Linked DNA regions of Mucilaginibacter paludis DSM 18603. The protein of the gene in region 1 interacts with the protein of each later gene in a pairwise test. Links are inferred from orthologs where the notes say so. Each region holds a gene or a part of one and is shown on either strand. Other genes may lie near its edges.

Evidence for each region.
Region 2: the proteins of MUCPA_RS30645 (region 1) and dnaE interact in binary tests that used the Escherichia coli proteins (3 or more experiments, as listed by UniProt). The link is inferred for Mucilaginibacter paludis DSM 18603 from one-to-one orthologs.
Region 3: the proteins of MUCPA_RS30645 (region 1) and MUCPA_RS19405 interact in binary tests that used the Escherichia coli proteins (3 or more experiments, as listed by UniProt). The link is inferred for Mucilaginibacter paludis DSM 18603 from one-to-one orthologs.

What each region holds. Positions count from the first base shown.
Region 1 is NZ_CM001403.1:7,207,758-7,215,247, forward strand. What follows is about bases 2,133-5,046. They hold MUCPA_RS30645 (methionine aminotransferase), read right to left. Parts: upstream 4,206-5,046; coding sequence 3,060-4,205; downstream 2,133-3,059. Other genes in these bases: MUCPA_RS30640 (amidohydrolase), read right to left, coding at 2,241-3,020; MUCPA_RS30650 (ABC transporter substrate-binding protein), read left to right, coding at 4,299-5,046. In the rest of the region: MUCPA_RS30635 (GH92 family glycosyl hydrolase), read right to left, coding at 1-1,637; more of MUCPA_RS30650, read left to right, coding at 5,047-5,270; MUCPA_RS30655 (ABC transporter permease), read left to right, coding at 5,270-6,139; MUCPA_RS30660 (ABC transporter ATP-binding protein), read left to right, coding at 6,136-6,885; MUCPA_RS30665 (hypothetical protein), read left to right, coding at 6,913-7,191; MUCPA_RS30670 (peroxiredoxin), read right to left, coding at 7,347-7,490. UniProt on the Escherichia coli protein: Shows aminotransferase activity with methionine and histidine as substrates, and to a lesser extent also with phenylalanine.
Region 2 is NZ_CM001403.1:1,900,457-1,909,162, forward strand. The notes cover bases 3,188-7,317. They hold dnaE (DNA polymerase III subunit alpha), read right to left. Parts: upstream 6,976-7,317; coding sequence 3,388-6,975; downstream 3,188-3,387. Other genes in these bases: MUCPA_RS08075 (XAC2610-related protein), read right to left, coding at 3,188-3,306. In the rest of the region: MUCPA_RS08060 (glycoside hydrolase family 130 protein), read right to left, coding at 1-254; MUCPA_RS08065 (DUF58 domain-containing protein), read right to left, coding at 346-1,266; trxA (thioredoxin), read right to left, coding at 1,710-2,030; MUCPA_RS37620 (hypothetical protein), read left to right, coding at 2,213-2,518; more of MUCPA_RS08075, read right to left, coding at 2,614-3,187; MUCPA_RS08085 (RNA polymerase sigma factor), read left to right, coding at 7,746-8,330; MUCPA_RS08090 (FecR family protein), read left to right, coding at 8,495-8,706. UniProt on the Escherichia coli protein: DNA polymerase III is a complex, multichain enzyme responsible for most of the replicative synthesis in bacteria. This DNA polymerase also exhibits 3' to 5' exonuclease activity. The alpha chain is the DNA polymerase catalytic subunit.
Region 3 is NZ_CM001403.1:4,590,116-4,597,684, forward strand. The notes cover bases 2,458-5,450. They hold MUCPA_RS19405 (cytochrome c oxidase subunit I), read left to right. Parts: upstream 2,458-3,007; coding sequence 3,008-4,894; downstream 4,895-5,450. Other genes in these bases: MUCPA_RS19400 (cytochrome c oxidase subunit II), read left to right, coding at 2,458-2,987; MUCPA_RS19410 (COX15/CtaA family protein), read left to right, coding at 4,980-5,450. In the rest of the region: MUCPA_RS19390 (c-type cytochrome), read left to right, coding at 1-460; MUCPA_RS19395 (hypothetical protein), read left to right, coding at 475-1,731; more of MUCPA_RS19400, read left to right, coding at 1,785-2,457; more of MUCPA_RS19410, read left to right, coding at 5,451-6,044; cyoE (heme o synthase), read left to right, coding at 6,041-6,901; MUCPA_RS19420 (cytochrome c oxidase subunit 3), read left to right, coding at 6,906-7,490; MUCPA_RS19425 (cytochrome c oxidase subunit 3), read left to right, coding at 7,510-7,569. UniProt on the Escherichia coli protein: Cytochrome bo(3) ubiquinol oxidase is the terminal enzyme in the aerobic respiratory chain of E.coli that predominates when cells are grown at high aeration.

The DNA.
Region 1 (7,490 bases):
GTAGCCCAGCCACCATTAACACGGGCGCGCATAAACCCGCTCTGGTTATCAAAAACATTTTTCCAGTACTGGCCGCGCCTGGTGTATTCGGCGTAATCCTGTGGCTTGTTCATCATCTTGGCCATCTGAGCGATGCACCAGTCGTCAATAGCATACTCCAGGGTTTTAGATACCGATTCGTTTTCATCGGCAGCCAGCACCGCGCCGTTTTTACGGTACGATTCCAGCCCGAACTGATTGCGGTTAACGGCCGCTTTCATGGCGGTAAAAGCTTTTTCGGCATCAAAATCGCGTATCCCTTTAGCATAGGCGTCAACAATAACGGGGATGGAGTGATTGCCCACCATGCAAAAAGTTTCGTTCGATGCCAGTGGCCATATTGGTAACAAATTAGCCTGATCGTACATCGCAAGGAAGCTCTTGATAAAATCAAGCGTGCGTTTTTTGTTGATGATGGTTTGCAGCGGATGCTGAGCGCGGTAGGTATCCCATAAGGAGAATACGGTATAATATTCAAATCCCTCGGCTTTATGGGTTTTTTGGTCCAAACCACGGTACTGCCCGTCTACATCGCTATAAACATTGGGTGCGCACATAGTATGATACAAAGCCGTGTAAAATATGGTTTGTTTCATTTTCGCATAGTCCACAACCGGAGTTTTAGGTTTTGGAGCGCCGCCATATCCGCCGTAACCATAACCTGGTTGGGCATTGTTGGCCTGTGGCAGCGGCATAGCAACCGGGTTGCTGCTTTCCACTTCAATTTTCGACAGCTCGTTTATCCAATCGGTTTTAGCCGCTTTTTGTACCTTTTTAAAATCAAAGTCGGGTACTTCGGTGTCCAGGTTTTTCAAAGCACCTTCGGTACTTACCGATGATATACCTACCTTGGATATTACCTCGCCTGGGCTATCAAACTGGATGTACATTTTAACATTTTTTCCCTCCACCTTGCTTTGGCCGTTTTGCAGCGCATCATTTAACGCTATTCCGTAAGTTTTAAACGGTTTTGAAAATTTAGCATAAAAATAAACGTATTGATCGTCGGCCCATGATTTTGATCGGCGCAATCCCCGTATCTCATGATCGTTAACTACCTCTATCCACGAGTCCAGAACCTCATCACGATGTTTCAAATCGATAATAATATTGCATTGTTTACTGCCCGGGAAGGTATAGCGGTGCACGCCCACGCGTTTGGTAGCCGTTAGTTCAACTTCGATATTGTATTTTTCGAGCTTGGTTTTATAGTAGCCGGGCAAAGCTTGTTCGTTTTTCTTTTTAAAGGATGAGCTGTACTGCGTGTTTTGGAACTTGGGATCGCCGGTGGTGGGCATAAACAGCACATCACAATAATCGGCTATGCCTGTACCACTTAGGTGCGTATGCGAGAAGCCATAAACAACCGTATCTGTATAGTGGTAGCCCGATGTACCGTCCCAGCCTTCCAGCCTGGTATCCGGACTGAGCTGTACCATACCAAACGGAACCACCGCGCCGGGATAGGTGTGACCATGGCCGCCGGTACCTATAAAAGGATTAACGAAGGGGGTAAAGTCTTTCTTTTTCTTTTGTGCCGATACCGGCAACGATATAATAGAGAATAAAACTAAGATTGAAAGGTACTTATGCTTCATGGATTGATAACGGTAAATTTTGTGCGTGAATATCGGTACTAAAAATTAATTTTCGGCATGGCTGCTTGATGGTATACCGATATAAATTAACAAAACTGGCGATTAATAGGGCATGTTTTTGGGCACCGGTAAAATAACAATTGCCAATCTGGCTTAAAAGCTAAGTGCGGTGCTATCCGGCTTCGGAGAAAGTTGGCATGTACTTTTTTTTGCCCAAGTATAAACAACGATAATTTGCTAAATAAACAGCCAGATTGACGTCAGGTTGATCAAACAGGTTTAGTTCAATTTCCTTTAATTAAGCAGTTTTACGCCGGGTTGCAGAGTTCGTCGCGTGGCGAACACACCCCCGCAGCCGCACTTCCGAGCCCACCCCCTCTCAAGAGGGGAGCCGAATAACAGCCTTATTATCAATGAAATAAATAAAAAAAAGCGGCGGAAAAGCGCGATTCCCCTCTTGAGAGGGGCGGAGGGGTGTGTTCTATGCGAGCGATGGTAAAGCGTAACCTGCTTTCTTATCTAATTATTGCTTAGCATCTGGCACCTTTGCGTACATCTTCCATAAGAAACCCCATCTCTTAACTAAACGGCATTGTATTTTAATTAAAGTTTAATCTCGAAATCGTCGGCGTCCTTTAAAAAGGGGAGGGCTTGCCGGGTATTAACCACCTCGTCGGGATTTATTGTAAAGGTATAAACGTCCTCTTCATCGCGTTTATAGTAAACCACGTTCCCGTTCGGATCGATACAGGTTGAATCGCCGGAATGGTATACTTCGTTACCATCGTGTCCAACACGGTTAACCGCAATAACATAACATTGGTTCTCAACGGCCCGGGCAGGTATTAGCGTACGCCAATGCAGGGCGCGTTTTTCGGGCCAGTTGGCTACCACCAATAATAAATCGTAAGCGGCATCGTTGTTTCGTAACCATACCGGGAAACGAAGGTCATAACAAATTGCCGGGCAAATTTTCCATCCGTTTAGTTCAACTATCAAACGCTTGTTGCCTGCGGTATAGGTTTGATGTTCCTGGCCCAGGGCAAATAAATGCCGTTTGTCGTATTGTTGAAAAGTGCCATCGGGAAGCATCCAGATCAGGCGGTTATAATAGTTTCCGTTTTCGGTGATGATGAGGCTTCCGGTAACAACGCTGTCGTATTTTTGAGCTACGGTTTGCATCCATCGCATGGTTTTGCCATTCATGGGCTCGGCTAAGGCACTTACATTCATGCTAAAGCCGGTGTTAAACATTTCGGGCAGGATGATCAGATCTGTTTTTTCGCGGATGCCGGTTAATCTTAACGATATGTTTTGAAGGTTTTTATCAATATTTTCCCAGAATAGATAACCCTGGAAAACTGTTATTTTTAAATTATCCATCAAATTTTGATTATGGCCGGGTAGAGCAGCCTGTAAATATTAAATTTTCATCAGCTTATTAACGGCTTTATCTAATGTTTCTTGCTGTTTGGCAAAACAAAACCTTAAAACCTGGTGGTCTGTTCCCCTCGAATAAAAAGCTGATGTTGGTATAGAAGCAACTCCAAATTCCCTGGTAATACGCGGCGCTATTTCGGTATCTTTCTCATCGCTGATGTTGCTATACCTTACAGATTGGAAATAAGCGCCTGAGCATGGTAATAACTCAAACCGGGTTTGCGCCAATGCGGAGCGGAAGTAATCTCGTTTTTGCTGGAAAAAGTCGGCCAGGCCGAGGTATACATTTTCGTCTTTCAGGTATTCGGCTACGGCATATTGCATGGGCGTATTCACGCTGAATACTAAAAATTGATGGAGCTTCCTAAACTCCTGCATCAACAGGGCAGGGGCTACACAATAGCCTAATTTCCAGCCTGTGGTATGGAATAATTTGCCAAATGAGGCTACTATAAAGCTCCGTTTGCGAAGCTCTTCATACCGGGCCATACTGTGATGGGTTTGCCCGTCAAAAATAATATGCTCGTAAACTTCGTCGCTCAGTATCAGTATATCCTGATCTTTAACAATGGCCGTCAGTTCGTCAATATCGCTTTGCTGTAATACGGTGGCCGTTGGATTATGGGGCGAGTTCAGGATGATCATCCTTGTTTTATTGGTGATCAGCCTGCGCACCATATCCCATGGGATTCGGTAATCTGGCGGAGCCAGCTCAAGTGATTTAACGATGCCTCCCATTAACTTAATGGCCGGGGCGTAACAATCATATGCGGGCTCAAAAACAATAACCTCGTCGTTAGGCTGTATAGCGGCAGATATAGCGGTAAAAACGCCTTGCGTTCCTCCGGCCGTTATGGTGATCTCGGTATCTGGATGATACTGCGCGCCATATAGTTTCTCCAGTTTAATGCTGATTTGCTCGCGCAAGCCCATCACGCCAGCCATTGGCGCGTATTGATTATGCCCGTCTTTCATGGCCTTGTTAACCAGACTGACCAACTCTGGCGAGCAGGTATAATCCGGGAAGCCCTGCGAGAGGTTAATAGCGCCAACCTCGGTAGCCAGGGCAGACATAGTTGTAAATATGTTTGTACCGGTTTGCGGAAGTTTGGATGTTATACGTATCATGCATGGCGAAAATAGATAAAAAATTAATTATAAGTCAACAAAAATAGATCATATAAAAATTCGCTTGTGCTACAAATTGTTTAAATTAGCATAATGAAGCACCAAATTTTATTAGTTACTACCGCAATTGCCTTTATATTAACTGCTTGTAACTCCTCAAAAAAAAATGATGTTGCTACCATTGGCTTTGTAGATGCCTTTGAAGATGCTACTATAGCCAAAGCAAGAACAGGTTTTACCGATGCATTGAAGAAGAATGGCTTTAGCGAAGATCAGAAGAATGTAAAAATTATTTATAACAATGCACAGGGTAGCCTGCCAACGCTTACCCAAATTGTTAACGCTTTTGTAGGGCAAAAGGTTGATGTTTTAGCTACCTGTACCACGCTATCCACCATTACTGCCATACAGAAAACAAAAACTATCCCTATTTTCCAAATGGTATCGCCAACACCGGCTTTAATGAAAGCCGTAGATGCATCAGGCAAGGCACCTGTTAATTTGTTTGGTACCGAGGAGGATTTGGCTTACATAGATACGTCGTTTTCCATCATCCCGAAATTAATTAAGCCCAAAAGTGGTAAACTGGTAGTGGGGATGATCTATAATCAATCGGAACCGCAATCGGTTGATGCGATGAACCGCATTAAGGGTTTGGCGGATAAACTCAATATAACTTTAACGTCCATCCCGGTTAATACCTCGGCAGATGCGCAAATGGTAACGCAATCGTTGCTTACAAAAAACCTGGATGCTTTTTTTGCCAACCCCGATAACACAGTCTTTGCTTCGTTTGAAACGATATTGAAAAATTGTGATCAAAAACATGTTCCTATTTTTACCAGCGAAGCCGGTTTGGTAGAACGTGGTGCTCTTGTTGCTTTTGGCGCCGATATTTACCAGTGGGGCTACCAATCTGGGTTGCAGGCTGCACAATATCTTAAAACGCATCAAACCGAAGGCTTAAAATTAGAGATGGTAAAAGTGCGCAAGCGGGTTTACAATGTGCAAACGGCAAAAAAATACAACATTACCGTTCCGGCAAACTTTGAACCCGTTAAGTAATGGACTTTTTTTTATCAGCACTTTTACAAGGTCTTTGTTTTTCTGGAATTGCCCTTGGCATTTATATTTCCATGCGGATCTTTAATATCCCCGATATTACAACCGATGGTAGCTACACTTTAGGCGGCGTAGTAACGGCTGTATTACTCACACATCATTTACCCGGATCGGTTATTTTGCCGGCTGTTATTGTTGCGGGCGCTATTGCCGGGGCATTAACCGGGCTAATTCATACCAAACTAAAAATTAATGCATTGCTTGCGGGTATTTTAGTGATGACGGCCCTCTATTCTGTCAATTTGGTTGTCATGGGGCGCTCCAACCTGCCTGTTATCAGTTTGCCCACACTATTTGATGCTGTTAAGTTAGTTGCCGATGCTAATCAAAATTCTTTTTATATCCTGATCGTTTTTGTTCTGCTGATCACCTTATTGATAGGGTATCTGCTGAAAACTGATTTCGGCATTGCCATGCGCGCCACCGGCAACAGCGAATCAATGATTAAGGCCCTGGGTGTTAACACCGACCGGATGAAAATTATCGGCCTGGCCTTGGCCAACGCTTTAACAGCCGTGAGCGGATATTTGATGACCCAGTTTCAGGGCTTCGCAGATATCAGTATGGGTATCGGCATCGTTATTTGGGGGCTGGGCTCGGTCATCATCGGCGAAACGCTGATCAACTGGTTTTCTATTACATCTGTTTGGCTTAGTTTAGCAGCCGTGCTGTTGGGGGCTATCCTGTTTCAATTGGTATTGGCGGTTACCTTAACTATTGGTGTCGATCCTAATCTGCTGAAATTGGTAACGGCAGTTTTTGTGTTGCTGATCGTTAGCCTTCCTAAACTGAATTTTACAAAAGCAGCATGATTAACCTAACGGACATACATCAAACTTTTAATCGGGGTAAGGCTAACGAGGTAAAAGCCTTAACCGGCATTAACCTGGATATAAACAAAGGCGAATTTGTAGTTATTGTGGGCTCCAATGGTTCAGGAAAATCTACACTGCTGAATATGATAACAGGCAGTATTTTGCCGGGCCAGGGCATCATCAACATTGATGGTGAAAATGTTACAAAGCTGCCCGATTATGAACGCAGCCAGTGGATAGCTCGCGTTTTTCAGAACCCGTTAAGCGGTACCGCATCCGACTTAAGCATATTGGATAATTTTAGGCTGGCTGCGCTGCGTACCAAACCCAAAGGTTTAAACATAGGTATTAACAACACTTTTATTGAGGTGGTTAAAAGCAGAATAGCCATTTTAGGGATGGGTTTGGAAAACAAGCTCTATCAGCCCATGGGCACGCTTTCCGGAGGCCAAAGGCAGGCTTTAACCTTGCTGATGAGTGTGATGGATGATTGCAAGATATTGCTATTGGACGAACCTACGGCCGCGCTCGACCCCCGATCGGCAGATATTGTGATGAGAACTGCCGATCAATTGATTAAGGATTTTAGTTTGACTGCCATTTTAATTACCCATCACCTTAAGGATGCCTTTATCTACGGCAATCGCATCATTCAAATGGCCGAAGGAAAGATAATTCGTGATATAGCAGGTAACGATAAGGCGGAACTTAAACAAACAGACTTGTTTGAGTGGTTTGCTTAGTGGCAAAGTAATTGCTGAGCTTAAATCATGACAAAGAACAACAAATTTGAAACTATATTGGATGCCTACCAATTAGCGGAAGGAGCCCAGATCAGGGCGAAAAAATATCCTGAGGAAATATTTACTTTGGCCCAATACCAGGCCGATAAACGAGGGTATATGGCTTATCCTTTAGATAACGGCATCACCTTTAACGATTTTGGCGTTTTGATAACCGAAACCGAATTACTGAAGGATTATGAAATAGCAAGTGTTGAAGTACCCGATGTTAAGTTGGACTTACAGGCTGAAAGAAAAGTTGCTTAAAATTAACTGGAGGCACTTTTAGGCAACTCGCTGATTAAGGCGAGTATGCCTGCTGAAACCATTCATGAGGATTGCTTTAATGTAAAAACACATCATTTGGTTTTATGCGTAATATAACCCGCAACTTTAAACCAGAGCACGGTTATCAAAGTATGTTATTTTTTTAAGTTCAACGCTTGTACCACGGCTAAAGCCTGGCGCGAGTGTTCTGTGCCTTCCAACATCGATTCGTAGCTAAGGGCGATCTTGCCTTTCATATCAACTACAAAAGTTTGTCGGCCCGTCATAAAAAATTTGTT
Region 2 (8,706 bases), 5.3 Mb from region 1 along the record:
TCGATCTTTAACTGGTCAAATATGTCCTTAAGCTTATTACAATGCCTTTGTAAAACCTTGGTGATATTCCTGTGGCGCTTGGAGTATTCCTGTAATATGGGCGAAATGATGTCGAACACCTGGCTTTCGCTTAGTTCCATCACCTTCTGTATTACCTCTTTGGCTCTTACCTCGCCGTTATAAAAAAAACGGGCTATTACTCTTTTAGGGTCGGGATTTACTTTTACAGAAGTACGTTCAATGGCTAATCTCATAGAGTTTATTATAATTCAATGTTGTAACAAAAGTTATTTGGATTTGATTGCAGAAATTTCAGTTTTACTAAACGCCGCTTGCAGCTCAAGGCTAAGCAATTTTATTGCGCTTAATTAAATAGGATCGCAGTACCTGATCAAAACCCTCGTGGATATTGGCGTCAATAAGGTCGATGTGATATTGAGCGCATTTTAGTTTCAACTCCGTGCGCCAAGTATTTAAAGAATTGAGATAACCGACCCTAATTTCGTTAGGATGCACCCTGAGTTCCTCGCCGGTTTCAAGGTCTATAAAATGATGGGGCTGATTTGTAAAATCAAAAGCCAGTTCCTTTTGATGATCGGCCACGTTAAATATAATGATCTCGTGCTTGTTATGCTTTAAATGCAGCAGGGCCGAAAACAAAGCGTCCGATTTTTTTGCGTCCATACCGTTTTCAAGCATATCGCTAAACAGGATCACCATTGATCGCTGATGCACATCCTCAGCAATATGGTGCAATACCGCAGCAATATCAGTTTGATTATTGTGCCGGGGATGGTTATACATCTTCTCCAGCTCGGCAAACAAATAAAACAAATGGTTGGATGTTGATCTTGCCCTGCTCAGCCAATCCACCTTGTCAGAAAAAAAGCAGAGGCCGAATGCATCACGCTGCTTTTTAAAAAGATACATCAGGGAAGCGATGGCATATACCGAAAACTGCATTTTACTGATTCCCTTATCGGGATAATTCATGGATGACGAGGTATCGAGCAGCAAAAAGCTACGCAGGTTGGTTTCTTCCTCAAACTGCTTTACATACAACCTGTCGGTACGGGCCATTAGTTTCCAGTCAATATTTTTGACTGATTCGCCATTATTGTATAAACGATGCTCTGCAAACTCCACTGAAAAACCGTGGAAAGGACTTTGGTGCAAGCCGGTAATAAAACCTTCTACCACCTGCCGGGCCAATAACTCCAGGTTAGCTAAATGTTGTACCTCGCGGTTGGTGCTTAGTTGCGGCATGGTTAAAATCCCTTTTATAACATCACTAAATTAGCAATATATTAGTTAAGGTGGGGCTAATTACAATATTAAACAAGGCAAACGCATTAAACATGTAAGAGGAGGCACCTACGGAGCCAAAACAGGACAAGACACACAATCTTTCCTATAAACAGGCTACTCCCACTGGAGTAAAAAAACCGGTAAAGAGCTCCGGTAGGAGCTTCCTGTTTATAGCGAACAAAAAGAAGAAGTTTTGGCTCCGTAGGTGCCCCCTTGTCAGCAGGTCTCCATTTTCGCCAATAAAATCAAATGAGCTTTTTTATTGCGTTATTAGCCCTGCAATATTTGCCAATGAAATAAAACCGGATACTAAGATGCGAACGCTTTGATAACAAAAAAGCGTCCCGGTAATTAACCGGAACGCCTTAAATATATTTATTACGCTTTTGCGCTGATGGCGCTTATGCTAATTGTTTCTTCAATTTGTCTGCTAAAACAGATTTTGGAACAGCGCCAATTTGTTTATCAACAATTTCGCCATTTTTAAAGTATAATAATGCGGGGATATTACGGATACCAAACTTCATAGATATACCTGGATTGTTATCCACGTTCACTTTACCTACAACTGCCTGTCCATCATACTCCTTAGCAATTTCTTCTACTACCGGACCAACCATTCTACAAGGGCCACACCATTCAGCCCAAAAGTCAACAAGTACTGGTTTATCTGATTTTAACACTAACTCTTCAAAGTTTGCATCGGTGATTTCTAAAGCCATGATATTTTTTTTAAAATTTTGTTCAACAAATATATACTAATCAAATAGCTTGCCGCAAATACTTTATGACAAAGTGACATTTTGTAGACCAGCAAGGTAGAATATTGATTTGGGATGATAGATAGATGAACTTTAACGGGTTACTTTTTATACAATAGGGTATAAATCCCAAATCAATTGAGATGGCAATACTATGTTTATTATTACCTCTGGCATCACCAGCACTTCAAATTTATCTTTCATCATTAAGGATAAGAAATAGAATCAATATTTCTATAGGTATAATTGCGCTGCTCGCCACAGTTTTAGGTTTTGTTTCTACTGCATTTGGCACTGCCATGATTATGCAAATGCTAAGCAATAAAGGCATCCACTGTGGTGTTCCGGCTGGTGGCTTTTTTGTTTTAGGAATTACCCTAACAGTAGCAGCAACACCGGTAATTGCCTTAATAGGGTTACACAATTATCGCAAAACCCGAATATCATAGTTGATAATTGAGCAGACTAAACGCCAACAGACTCTCTTTATTTGATGGCTTTTCAAACTTTGACAACTTTTTAAAAGTTGTCAAAGTTAAAGGTGTTAAGAAAGGAACACTGCATAATGATGTTTCCAATATCGATTGATAAAACCCCATTTTGTATTCTTGAAAGTATTTATAACCTGTATCGGAAATCTTTTGACCAGCGCTTTACCTTTTCCCTTAAACTTATAAACAAAAACCCCACCCTCGTTAATCTTATAATCCCCACACCCCCTTCCGTAAATAGTACCCAGTTTGACAATCTTATAATTTACAATCCTAAACAGATCACTGACCCAATCCAAGTCAGCACAGCCGTTTCTATGGTAGGAATAATACATGTTTGTTCCGGGCAAATTTACCGGACATGGAAAATCCGGAAAATTTTTTACAAGCTTAAATCCGTGACTTTTCTTATCATACAATATCAAATCGAGCCGTTCGGGAACATTAGACAAATATCTGATTAGAAGATCCTTATAGCCATCGTTATTAAAGTCAACAAATTTAAAACTTTCAAAACCTTCGTACTTTATAAACAAGTCGGTCTCTTTTAAAGTCAAGATGTTCAAGCCTCTCGAATTGGTTATTACTATCGACAAATCATCGCTTAAAAACGCCTTATACCGTTTACCGTCAATTTTAGCTTTGGCTATATGGCTATCCAGCGTATCAGATCGTTTGCCCGCCAGTACAATCGTCACTATAAAAAAATAGGCGAGGGTAATCATCCATTTTATCACAACCTTCATAATTAAAAATTGAACGTTCCAAAAAAATTTGACAACTTTTTAAAAGTTGTCAAATTTAAAGGTGTCAGGATTCAGGGTGCGCTAATTCAACACCGGAACCAACTTGGTCAAGGTCTTAATCTCTTCCAGCAAATCGTCGCTCGGGTTAACCTTAAACGTTTTGGAGGGCATATCAACCAGCAAGGCTTCGTCCCTGTCCTGAATTTTAAAGCGCAGGGTACAGTTCTTTACCGGGTACTTCTGGTTGTTCACCGTGACCAGTTCCTGCAGGTTGTTCAGCATCTCCGTATTCAGGTCGGCCAGGTTCAATATCACCGTGAGCGATTTGGTAAACTTATCGCGCATCTCCGAAAGCAGGCTCATCTGGGTAATACGCAGATCCCAGTTGCCTTCCTGGCGAAATTTCTCTTCCACATTCCCTTTGATATGCAGAAAATAGCCGTCAACCATCAGGTTACGGAATTTAACATAGTCATCCCCGAAAAGGGCAAATTCGTACGAATCAAAATAGTCTTCAAAAACAAAGGTGCCGAATGGCTTGCCAGTTTTGGTGGTTTTATGCTGCACGCTGGATAGTAAACCGCCGATGCTGAGTTCGGAAGCAGTTCTGCGCAGGTTATTGAAGGCTATTTCGGTTTCCTCGCCGCCTTCCTTATTCTTCATCCGTTGAATCAGCTTTAAATCGGCCACGGTATGCTTGCAAAAACGCTCCAGCTCAATTTTGTAATTATCTAAAGGGTGGCCGGTTAAATAAATACCAATTACTTCCTTCTCGTATTTCAGCTTTTCAATCAACGGAAATTCCTCGGCCTCGGGCATGGTAGGCTCCGGGATATAAGAAGCTACCGAACCGCCGAATAATGACGACTGCGAACTGTTCTGTGTATTCTGGTAATCGTTGGCATATTTGGTGAGCCTTTCTATACCGCTCAAAACACCATTCTCTGTTTTGGCAAAAAACTGGGCGCGCTTAAAGCCAAAACTATCAAAGGCACCGCTGTAAACCATGTTTTCGTATGATTTACGGTTTACGGCCTTTGTGTTCGATCGCTGGGCAAACTCATAAACGGATGTAAAGGCGCCGTTTTTATCGCGTTCTTCTATAATACTTTCCACCGCCTTATCGCCAACACCCTTAATCCCCGAAAGACCGAAACGGATGTTACCATTGCCGGTAGCGGTAAACAATACCGACGATTCGTTTACATCCGGCCCTAAAACCAGTGTACCCATGCGGCGGCACTCTTCCATAAAGAAAGAGATCTTCTCCATGTTATTCTGGTTATTCAATACCGAGGCCATATATTCCGACGGATAATGCGCTTTAAGATAAGCTGTTTGATAAGCCACCAGCGCATAACAGGTAGAGTGCGATTTGTTAAAGGCGTATTGAGCGAAGGCCTTCCAGTCGTTCCATATTTTGGTCAGCTTATCCTTGGGGTGCCCTTTGGCTGTAGCACCCGATACAAACTGGGCCTCCATCTTGTTCAAAATCTCAATTTGCTTTTTACCCATGGCCTTACGCAACACGTCGGCATCGCCTTTACTAAAGCCGGCCAGTTTTTGCGATAAAAGCATCACCTGCTCCTGGTACACGGTAATACCATAGGTTTCGGCCAGGTACTCCTCCATGTCGGGCAAATCGTATGTAATGGGTTCCAGCCCGTGCTTACGCTTAATAAAGTTGGGGATATACTCTATCGGGCCCGGGCGGTAAAGCGCGTTCATGGCAATTAAATCCTCAAACTTATCGGGCTTCAGGTCGCGCAGATACATCTGCATCCCATCGCTTTCAAACTGGAAGGTACCGTTGGTATCGCCGCGCTGATAAAGCTCATAAGTTTTCTGGTCGTCCAGGTCTATGTAATCAATATCAATCTCGCGCCCGTGGTTTTGTTTGATCATCCGCAGGGCACCCTTAATAATGGTAAGGGTTTTAAGGCCCAAAAAGTCCATCTTAATAACACCCGCGTCTTCAATCACCCGCCCATCGTATTGGGTAACCAGCAGGTCGGAGTCTTTGGCTACGGCTACCGGCACAATGTTGGTTAAATCATCCGGCGCGATGATGATCCCCGCAGCATGCACACCGGTGTTACGTACCGAGCCTTCGAGCTTTTCGGCAGCACGCAAAACCTGCGACCGCAGATCGTTACCTTCCAATATAGCCTTCAATTCCGGCACCTGTTCTATGGCGTCTTTCAAGGTGATACCCAGGGTATCGGGCACCAGCTTTTTCATTAAGTTAACTTCGGAGAGCGGCATATCCAGTACCCGGCCCACATCCTGTATACTGGTACGGGCAGCCATGGAGCCATAAGTGATAATTTGCGCTACCTGGTTTTTGCCGTATTTTTCAACTACATAATCAATTACTTTCTGCCTGCCCTCATCATCAAAATCCGTATCAATATCGGGCATCGATTTACGATCCGGGTTGAGGAAACGCTCAAACAGCAAATTGTACTTCATCGGATCGATATTGGTGATCCCGGTACAATAAGCCACTACCGAACCTGCCGCCGAACCCCGGCCGGGGCCAATAAACACGCCAATATCACGACCATGCTTAATAAAGTCGGCTACAATTAAAAAGTACCCCGCAAAACCCATGGTGCGGATGGTGAAGAGCTCGAAATTGATGCGTTCTTCGGTTTCGAGGGATATATCGATATATCTTTCTTTGGCCCCCGTAAAAGTTAAGTGCTTTAAATACTCCCATTGGTTAAGGGTATCGCTTTCGGGGCCGGTGTGGATTGCAAATTCGGGCGGAATAGGGAAGTTGGGCAACATAATGTCGCGCTTCAGCTTCAACACATCTACCTTATCAACAATTTCGTTGGTATTATCTAATGATTCGGGGATGTCATGAAACAACTGCCCCATTTCGGCCTGGGTCTTAAAGTAGAACTGATCGTTAGGGAAACCGAAGCGGTAACCTTTGCCACCTTCCTCGTCGGTAGCTATGGGCGTACTTTGCATATCGCCGGTATTTACGCAAAGTAAAATATCGTGCGCGTTAGAGTCCTGCTGATCTACATAGTGCGAATCATTGGAGCAGATGGTTTTAACGTTGTACTTTTTGGCATACTTCAACAAGGTATTGTTGATGATGGTTTGCTCGGGTATTTCGTGGCGTTGCAGCTCAATGTAATAATCTTCGCCAAACAGATCCAGCCACCATTTAAATTCGGTTTCAGCTTCTTCTTCCGTTGCCTTTAAAATGGCCTGCGGCACCGATGCGCCTATACAGCAACTGGTAGCAATTAAACCTTTATGGTATTTTAAAATTAATTCCTTATCAATACGCGGCCATTTGCTGTATAGCCCCTCCATATACCCCAGGGAGCATAATTTAATCAGGTTTTTATAGCCCTCTGCATTTTTGGCCAGGAACAGCTGGTGGCGCCTTACATCTTTTTTCTCTTTGGTAAACTGCTTTTTGTGCCTGTCGTCAACCACATAAAATTCGCAGCCTACTATGGGCTTTACATTATGCTTGCCGGCTTCGGCCACAAATTTAAACACGCCAAACATGTTGCCGTGGTCGGTAATGGCCAGGGCCTTCATACCATCGGCGGCAGCTTTTTTGTAAAGTTTGGATATATCGGCGGCGCCATCCAACAGCGAAAATTGCGTATGTACGTGTAAATGTGAAAAATCGGGCATGGCAAAAAAATCTGGTACACTAATATCTTAAAGCGGATAACAAAAGTACCAAAAAAACAAAGCTAAAACGGAGTACTGTTGAAAAAATCGGCAGATCTTATTCAAGCCATTGACAGTTATAAGCTTATCATCGAACTACCAAAAATAAAAAATAAAGGGCCATCATGGGTGCTGTTAACATCGGCCTCCTTGCCATTTGGCTTTACCTCCGGCTAACCGGGAGCAAAACTTATTACAGGTTAAAAAAAGCAATTATTGAGACAGGGAATTATTAAGATGGCTTCATTTTCAAACAATCAGGCTATACCATTTTAAAAACTATCAAAACTCGTTCATTTTGGAGCGACGAAAGATTACATTCATCACGCAAGATGAGTACAAAACAAAATCACAATATGGTAAGCCTACGTACGCCATCTAAAAATAACAAAACATGCCTGCATTCAGCATCAATAGAATAATAATAAGATTTCGATTTGTTTGTTAAAGTTTTTACTGGCAAAATGCATCTAATTATATTAATTCCACAAATAAGAACATTATCAATATATTTGGATTAATCATTTTTAAGACGTTGTTGCATATACCCGGAATACCCGTATCAAACAATATAAGGCAAATTGTTTTTCTGAAATTTAAGATGACCGGGCAAATTAAAATGATCTTTCGGGTTCCCGATTTAACATTGCAGGGAAGCATATTCTTCATTCATAACAACTATTCTAAAAAAATGGATATTTTTCCTCAACAATTCAGCTCAATAGAAGTTCATGCCATTGTATAAAGAACTTGCCGATGATCAAATACTTCAATCCTGGATAAGTGGGGATGACCAGGCTTTTGCTGAAATTTACAACAGGTACTGGAAGCGCTTAGTCGCGTTGGCTTACACGCACACTAAGGACAAGTTTTTGGCAGAAGAAATTACCCAGGAAGTGTTCCTTAGTCTTTTGAACAGAAAGGATTCTCTTAAAATACTGACACTAAGCGCCTACCTGAACAGCGCAGTTAAGTTTGCCATCTATAAATACATTTACAGCAGAAATCGCCGGATCGAAATTTTCAATGCTGTCACCAAAAATGCAAAAGGCGAATTACCGGATGAAATTGTACACGCTAAGTTTCTTAACGAGTATTTAAATGACGTGATCAATAAATTACCCGAGAAATGCCGGATGGCGTATGGCTATAGCAGAGAAATGGGTCTCTCAACCAAACAAATAGCCGAATTGATGGGAATTTCTGAAAGAACCGTAGAATACCATATCCTAAAAGCTTTGAATACGCTAAAAATTCACTTAAAAGAATTTTTAATGATAGTTACTATCGTTAAATTCCTTTCCAACATTAAATAGCTCAACTTTTACCACATAGTTTTAGTTTTATTATATCCATTTTAAAGAATTGACTAAATAACTAAAGTGTTTTCAATTACAAAATCACATTTTTTGTAATTTATTTTGTTTTTAACCTGGTGTTAAGCCTCAGTTAACGTACTCCCTGTTCAAATGCACTGAATATGGAAGAGAAAGACGTGGTCAATTTAATCAGGAAACACCTTGACGGCACAGCCACGAAATTTGAGGAAGAAAAATTAGATAGTTGGTATAACCAGACCAATGAGCAAGGACTTTTATGGCCTTACCAGGATGAAGCTGAAGAGGAGGATGCCAAAAAGAGAATATTCGAGGCTATCCAAAGCAAATATAAACAGGTAAATACTCCGGTTAA
Region 3 (7,569 bases), 2.6 Mb from region 1 along the record:
ACATATTGCATACGATCCGGATCAGAAAAATCCAAATTTTAAGGATGGTAAAACAGCCCAGGTGCCGCCGGCAGGTACCATACCTGTAGGGTTCGTGAGGTTTGATTACCCCAACACCAAAGATGGCTACGAAAAAGCAAGCTTGGAAGTAAAAAGCCCAATGGCGCAAACCAAACAGAACTTTGCTGAAGGGCAAGTATTGTTTATGCACTATTGCTCACCATGCCATGGAGAGACGGGGCAGGGTGATGGCCTGGTGACACAACACGGTTATCCAAACCCTCCTTCTTATTCAAAAGGACAATCTTCACGTGGTGGAGCAATGAAAGATCTAACCGACGGTAAAATATACCACACTATCACTTATGGCGTAAACGCGATGGGTTCATACGCATCACAGCTTAACCCTGATGAGCGCTGGAAAGTAGTGATGTATATTCACCATTTACAAACTTTATAAGATTATTTATATTGATGGAAACTCATAATAATTTTGACCAGGGGTTCGTTTTCGCGGGCAAGGCCAAAACCTTCAGCTTAATTGCGATTGTTATTGGTATCATATGCGTTGCATTTGGATTATACACCCATACCGAACGAACCTTTGATAACCTGTTGCTGATGGGTTACTATTTTACCTGTGTATGCTTGGCTGGTTTATTTTTCTGTGCTGTGCAATATGTGGCACAGGCTGGGTGGTCAGCGTCATTAATCCGCATCCCCCAGGCATTTGCTAAAACATTACCCTACGCTGCGGTAGTACTGGTTCTGATTGTCATAGCTGGTTTAAGCCTGACTCATAAAGTTATAAACGAAGAAGGTAAAGAAGTTGTAGCGCCTTATTTATATAAATTGTGGGCAATTAAAGGTGTTGAGGTTAAGGGCAGCGAAACTTACGATGCTATTATAGCCGGTAAACACTCTTTCTTAAACATACCTTTCTTTTTAGGCCGCTTAATAGGCTTTTTAGGCATCTACAGCATATTTGGCTACCTGCTTGTTAAATACTCCAAGAATGAAGATGAAATAGGCGGCATGTCTAACTACGAGAAGAGCTTTAAAATGGCTTGTATCTTTTTGGTTATTCTTGGTTTTACCAGCCCTATTTTTGCTTTCGATACAATCATGTCTTTAGAGGCGCACTGGTTCTCTACGATGTTCGGTTGGTATAACTTTGCTGCCATGTGGGTTAGCGGTTTGGCTACTATCACTTTAGTATTGATTTTGTTAAGGCAGGCGGGCTACTTTAGCTGGATCACACAAGATCACTTACATAACTTAGGTCAGTTGATTTTCGGTTTCTCGATATTCTGGACTTATGTATGGTTCGCACAGTTCCTGTTGATTTACTACGCCAACCTACCTGAAGAAGCTGTATATTTTTACAAAAGATGGGAACCTGAATTTAAGCCATGGTTTTGGTTGAATATTATCATTAATTTTGGAACGCCGGTATTGCTGCTGATGTCTCGCGATGCTAAGCGCTTAACCAGCCGGTTAAAATACGTTTGTATCGTACTGTTATTGGGCCACTGGTTGGATTATTACATGATGATTATGCCGGGAACAGTAGGTGGTGAAGGCCGTGATTTTGGAATAATTGAAATTGGTACAGCTATAGGATTTGGTGGTTTGTTTGTATTCGGGATGTTAGCCTCGTTAAGCAGGTTTAAATACCTGGTACCAAAAAATCACCCGTTTTTACAGGAAAGCTTACATCATCACATTTAATAATTAGTTTACTTTTGTATTCACCTGATCAGAATACCAAAAAAGAATATATAATGGCATTCAAAAAATTAATAAATTTTAAAACTTTATCATCGGCGTTTGCTGCTATGCTGCTTTTTACAACCAACATGGTGATGGCGCAGGATACCGCGCAAACAGCCACCACGTTAAGTACAGATGACGCGGCTAAAAGCGCGATGTGGATAGGCGTTGGTTATTACGTGCTATTAGTTTTATTATTAGCTGTGATTATCGGCATAGTTGGTAAAATACTTCGTGTGTACGATTTAACGCAGCAGATCCAGGGTAAAAAATCCATGAACTGGAATAATATTTTGGGTGTCATGTTCATTATATTCCTGATTGTAGGATTATATGGCGCTTATTGGTCGTTTACTGTGCAAGGCGCTATGTTGCTGCCCGAAGCAGCATCCATTCACGGTGTTAAAACAGACACCATGTTCTACGTTACTTTCGGAATCACAGTAACCGTATTTGTAATTACGCAGATCCTCTTATTTGGATTTTCGTTCAGATACCGCGCTACCGGAAAACGTAAAGCTTATTTTTATCCTCACAATAACACCATCGAGAAAATTTGGACCGTTGTTCCGGCTATTGTGTTAACCATCTTGGTGATCACCGGGTTTTTCACCTGGAAAGAGATCACCAATAGTGTTGACGCCAAAGGCTCGCCAGCCTCTATCGATATTGATGTTACCGGGCATCAGTTTGCCTGGGAATTAAGGTATCCTGGTAAAGATGGTAAGTTAGGAGCAAAAAACTACAGATTAGTTACAGGCACCAATAAGTTAGGTATAAATTACCAGGACAAACATAGCTTTGATGATTTAGCCGCTGATACTTTAGTAATACCGGTTAACAAATCAATCCGGTTAAATATCCTGGCTCAGGATGTAATTCACAGTGTTTACATGCCTCACTTCCGCCTTCAGTTGAACGCTGTTCCGGGATTGCCAACTTTTTTTAAGTTTACCCCAACAATTACTACTGCTGATATGCGTAGCAAAGTTGATAACCCTAAATTTGAATACCTGCTATACTGCAATAAAATTTGTGGTGGTGGCCATTACAATATGCAAAAGGTAGTACGCGTTGTTACCGATGCTGAATACAACCAATGGTTATCTAAGCAAAAGCCTTATCTAAATGACCAGTTGAAGAAGGAATTGAAGATGGCCGACAACGGTCAGACAAAGCAAGCGGCTCCAAACAGATTAGCATTAAATAATTAATTTTACAAAGATTAGCGATTATGTCAACATTAGCAGTTCACGGTCATGAGGTTGGTCATCAAGATCACGATCACGAACATCATCACCAAGATACGTTTATAACAAAATATATTTTTAGCCAGGATCATAAAATGATCGCCAAGCAATTCCTGATCACAGGTATTACCATGGCGGTTATCGCGATGATTCTTTCTATCCTGTTCCGTATTCAGTTAGCTTATCCTGATAAATCGTTCCCCTTGTTGGAAACTTTGTTGGGTCGTTTTGCACCTGAAGGAAAAATTAGTCCCGATTTTTACTTGTCGCTGGTAACCATTCATGGTACCATCATGGTATTCTTCGTGTTGACAGCCGGTTTGAGCGGAACGTTTAGTAACTTATTAATTCCTTTGCAACTGGGTGCCCGCGATATGGCATCTCCGTTTATGAACATGCTTTCTTACTGGTTGTTCTTTTTAGCCAGCGTTGTGATGTTAAGTTCATTTATGGTTCAAAAAGGACCTGCCAGCGGTGGATGGACAATTTATCCTCCTTTATCTGCTTTACCTAAAGCGATGCCCGGCTCCGGCGAGGGTATGACCTTGTGGTTAATCAGTATGGTGATGTTTGTTGCGTCATCATTGATGGGTGGTATCAACTATGTAAGTACGGTATTGAACATGCGTACCAAAGGGATGGACCTTTGGAAAATGCCTTTAACAATCTGGGCTTTCTTCCTTACCGCTATCTTAGGTGTATTAGCATTCCCTGTGTTAGTTGCCGGCGTGGTATTATTGATCTTTGACCGTAGCTTCGGTACAAGTTTTTACTTGTCAGATATTGTTGTAGCGGGTCATGTGATGCCTTACGAAGGTGGTAGCCCTATCTTGTTCCAGCATTTGTTCTGGTTCCTGGGCCACCCTGAAGTATACATCGTAATTATGCCTGCATTGGGTATCTCTTCAGAGATTATTGCCACTAACTCCCGTAAGCCAATCTTCGGTTACCATGCGATGGTTTACTCGCTGATAGGTATTACTGTATTGTCTTTCATTGTATGGGGTCACCACATGTTTGTAACAGGGATGAATCCATTTCTGGGCGGCGTGTTTATGATCACTACGTTGATTATCGCTGTGCCATCGGCAGTAAAAACGTTTAACTATTTGGCTACGCTTTGGCGCGGTAACCTTCGCTTTACACCAGCGATGCTTTTCGCCATCGGCTTGGTTTCCTTCTTTATCTCCGGCGGTTTAACTGGTATATTTTTGGGTAATGCTGCTTTGGATATTAACCTGCACGATACTTACTTTGTAGTAGCTCACTTTCACCTTGTAATGGGTTCGGCTGCTATATTTGGTATGTTGGCTGGTGTTTACCATTGGTTTCCAAAAATGTTCGGTCGTATGATGGACGAAAAATTAGGTTATCTGCACTTCTGGTTAACTTTTGCCGGTGCTTACCTGGTGTTCTTCCCGATGCACTTTATGGGTCTGGACGGTGTTCCGCGTCGTTACTACGCTTTCACTGAGTTTGAATCGATGAAACAGTGGTTATCGGTAAATACCTTTATCACCTGGGCGGCAATAATGTCGGCTGTAGCGCAGTTAGCATTTTTGTTCAACTTTTTCTATTCTATATTCTTCGGTAAAAAAGCAACTCAAAATCCTTGGGAGTCTAACACTTTAGAGTGGACTACCCCTGTTGAGCACATCCATGGTAACTGGCCTGGTGAGATTCCAACCGTTTACCGTTGGCCATATGATTACAGCAAACCTGGTCATGACGAGGATTTTATCCCTCAAACTGTACCTTTCTCTCAAACCATGAGTTCAAATTTACCACATGACTTTGAGGATAATGAAGCTGGTTTGGAAGCTCATGCACAATGGCAAAAAGCAAACACGCCCAGAGAAGAAGTAAAATAAGATTTTAATCTGTCTGATTTTTTGGGGTATCTGTAGCAGGAATTTTCCTAAACAGATACCCCAACTTTTTAGAACAATATTTTAAATGAAGGTATCTCCCGAAAAAAAAAGGTTTCAAACGATAAATGCAGCAACTGTAATGGTGCTTTTTGTTTTGATACTGGCGGGCGGAGTAGTACGTAGCACTGGTTCTGGGATGGGATGCCCGGATTGGCCTAAATGTTTTGACCAATATGTGCCACCAACAAGCATCACACAGATACCGAAGAACTACAAGGAAAAATACGTTACCAAACGGCTGGAGAAAAATAAACGTTTTGCCCACACGCTTGATATATTTGGTTATACCGACTTAGCAAACCGGATCCGTAACGATAAATCCATATTACTGCCTGAGGATTTTAACGCGGCCAAAACATGGACGGAGTATATTAACCGGTTGGTAGGGGTTGTATCCGGGATTTTATTGCTGCTAACTGCCGTTTATTCATTTGCTTATATAAAGGATAAGAAGAGGATAGTTGTAGCCAGTATTTTTAACTTGATACTGGTGGGCTTTCAGGGATGGCTGGGTAGCATTGTGGTATCAACTAACCTGGTTGCCTGGATAGTAACCTTACACATGCTGTTGGCTTTGGCTATTTTGGCTTTGAGTATTTATACCTATCACGCAGCAAGGCTTAATAATTACAGTAACCAGGTTGCTGCTACGCCGCTAATCAGGTTGATTATGATTGCTGTTTTGGTATTAAGTATTATACAGATCACTTTCGGAACGGAGGTGAGGGAGCGGATCGATGCGATATCGGGTAGGCTGCAAGGCCAGTCGAGAGATAGTTGGGTAACTGATGCGGGGATGGTTTTTGCGAATCATCGGGATCTGGCGTTGGTTGTTTTATTTGTGAATGTGGTTTTATATGCGTTGATACGTAAAACATTTAACAGGCATTCGATCCAGCAACAGATAATGAGTTTTAGTTTTTTAATGATTATGCTGCAAATTGTATCAGGTATTGTGTTATCGTACGGTAGTTTGCCGCCGGCGGCGCAGGCGGTACATATTGTGCTGGCAAGTTTAGTTTTTGGCGCACAATTTTACCTGATGCTTAATTTATACAGGAGTGCTAAAGTTTGGGGAAGTAACGGATGAAGTGGAGCGATTTTTCAAAGCTGATCAAATTCAGGCTAACATTCCTGGTGGTATTTTCTGCGTCCATTTCTTTTCTGATTGGAAGTAAGGTAAATGGCATAATTGATTGGAGTAACTGGGGAATGCTGATTGCAGGTGGTTTTTTGGTGACCGGCGCGGCTAATATTTTTAATGAGATTATAGAAAAGGACCTGGATAAACTGATGAAGCGTACCATGGACCGCCCTATTCCTTCCGGGAAAATGACAACCGGGCAGGCGTTGGTTATTGGCTTGTTCATGGGTATATTCGGTACCTACCTGTTAGGCAAACTGAATTTAACAACGGGTTATTTATCTGTTTTTTCCATTATGTTGTATGCGTTTGCTTATACACCGCTAAAGCGTAAATCCCCCATCGCCGTTTTTGTTGGTGCTATACCCGGTGCGTTTCCAACGCTTATCGGCTACGTTGCCGCCCATCCACAGATAGACGAGATCGCCCTGGTATTATTCGGCATTCAGTTTGTTTGGCAGTTTCCGCATTTTTGGGCAATTGCCTGGGTGCTGGATGATGATTATAAATTAGCAGGTTTCAGGTTATTGCCTACCGGCAGCCGCAACCGCACAAGCGCTGTTTTTGCTTTAATATTTACGCTCATTTTGTTGCCGGTAAGTTTACTGCCAACATTCATGGGGTTTGGTGGTTATGTAGTGGGTGGCGTTTCGGCGGTAATGAGTTTAATATTTTTATACCAGGCTTTTAGTCTGGTGCGTACCCTTGAAATTAAATCGGCAAAGCAGTTGATGTACGGCTCGTTTTTTTACCTGCCCATAGTACAAATGGTTTTATTGTTCAATTTTATAGGAAAGAATTAATAGGATGATGGCTCAATTACAGCAAGATAAAGATAAGCTTGACCTGGCACCCAGGAAATTTAACATGTGGTTGTTTGTTTTTACCTCATTTATGTTTTTTGCGGCGTTAACAAGCGGCTTTATAGTTTATAGCGGCGGCAGCACCGCGCATGGTATTAAAATTATTCTTCCACAGGCGTTTAAATACAGTACGCTTGTAATTATCATCAGCAGCGTTACTTTGTACCTGGCCGCGCGCGCAGCCAAGCGTTTGGAGTTTGCACAGCAACGGTTATTTTTATGGCTTACCGCTTTACTGGGAATAGCCTTTTTTGTTATCCAAATTTACGCCTGGGGTGTTTTAGTAAACATGGGCGTTCATTTTGTAAATCCAAATGCATCGCAATCGTTTATCTATGTGTTTACGGGTATGCACCTGTTGCACATCGTAGCCGGACTTGGCTTATTGTTTTACGCTATCGCAGGTAGCTACAAAAACATTGGGCAGGTTAAAAATTTGTTCAGAATGGAATTCGCTTCTATTTTTTGGCATTTTATCGATATTATATGGATTTATCTGTATGTTTTTTTACTTTTGAACCAATACTAAAATTTACACTTTAATTGCAATGAGTACAGCAGTTTCACAAATTGACGAAGTTAAAACAACTCCCTGGGCGGGTGGAAGG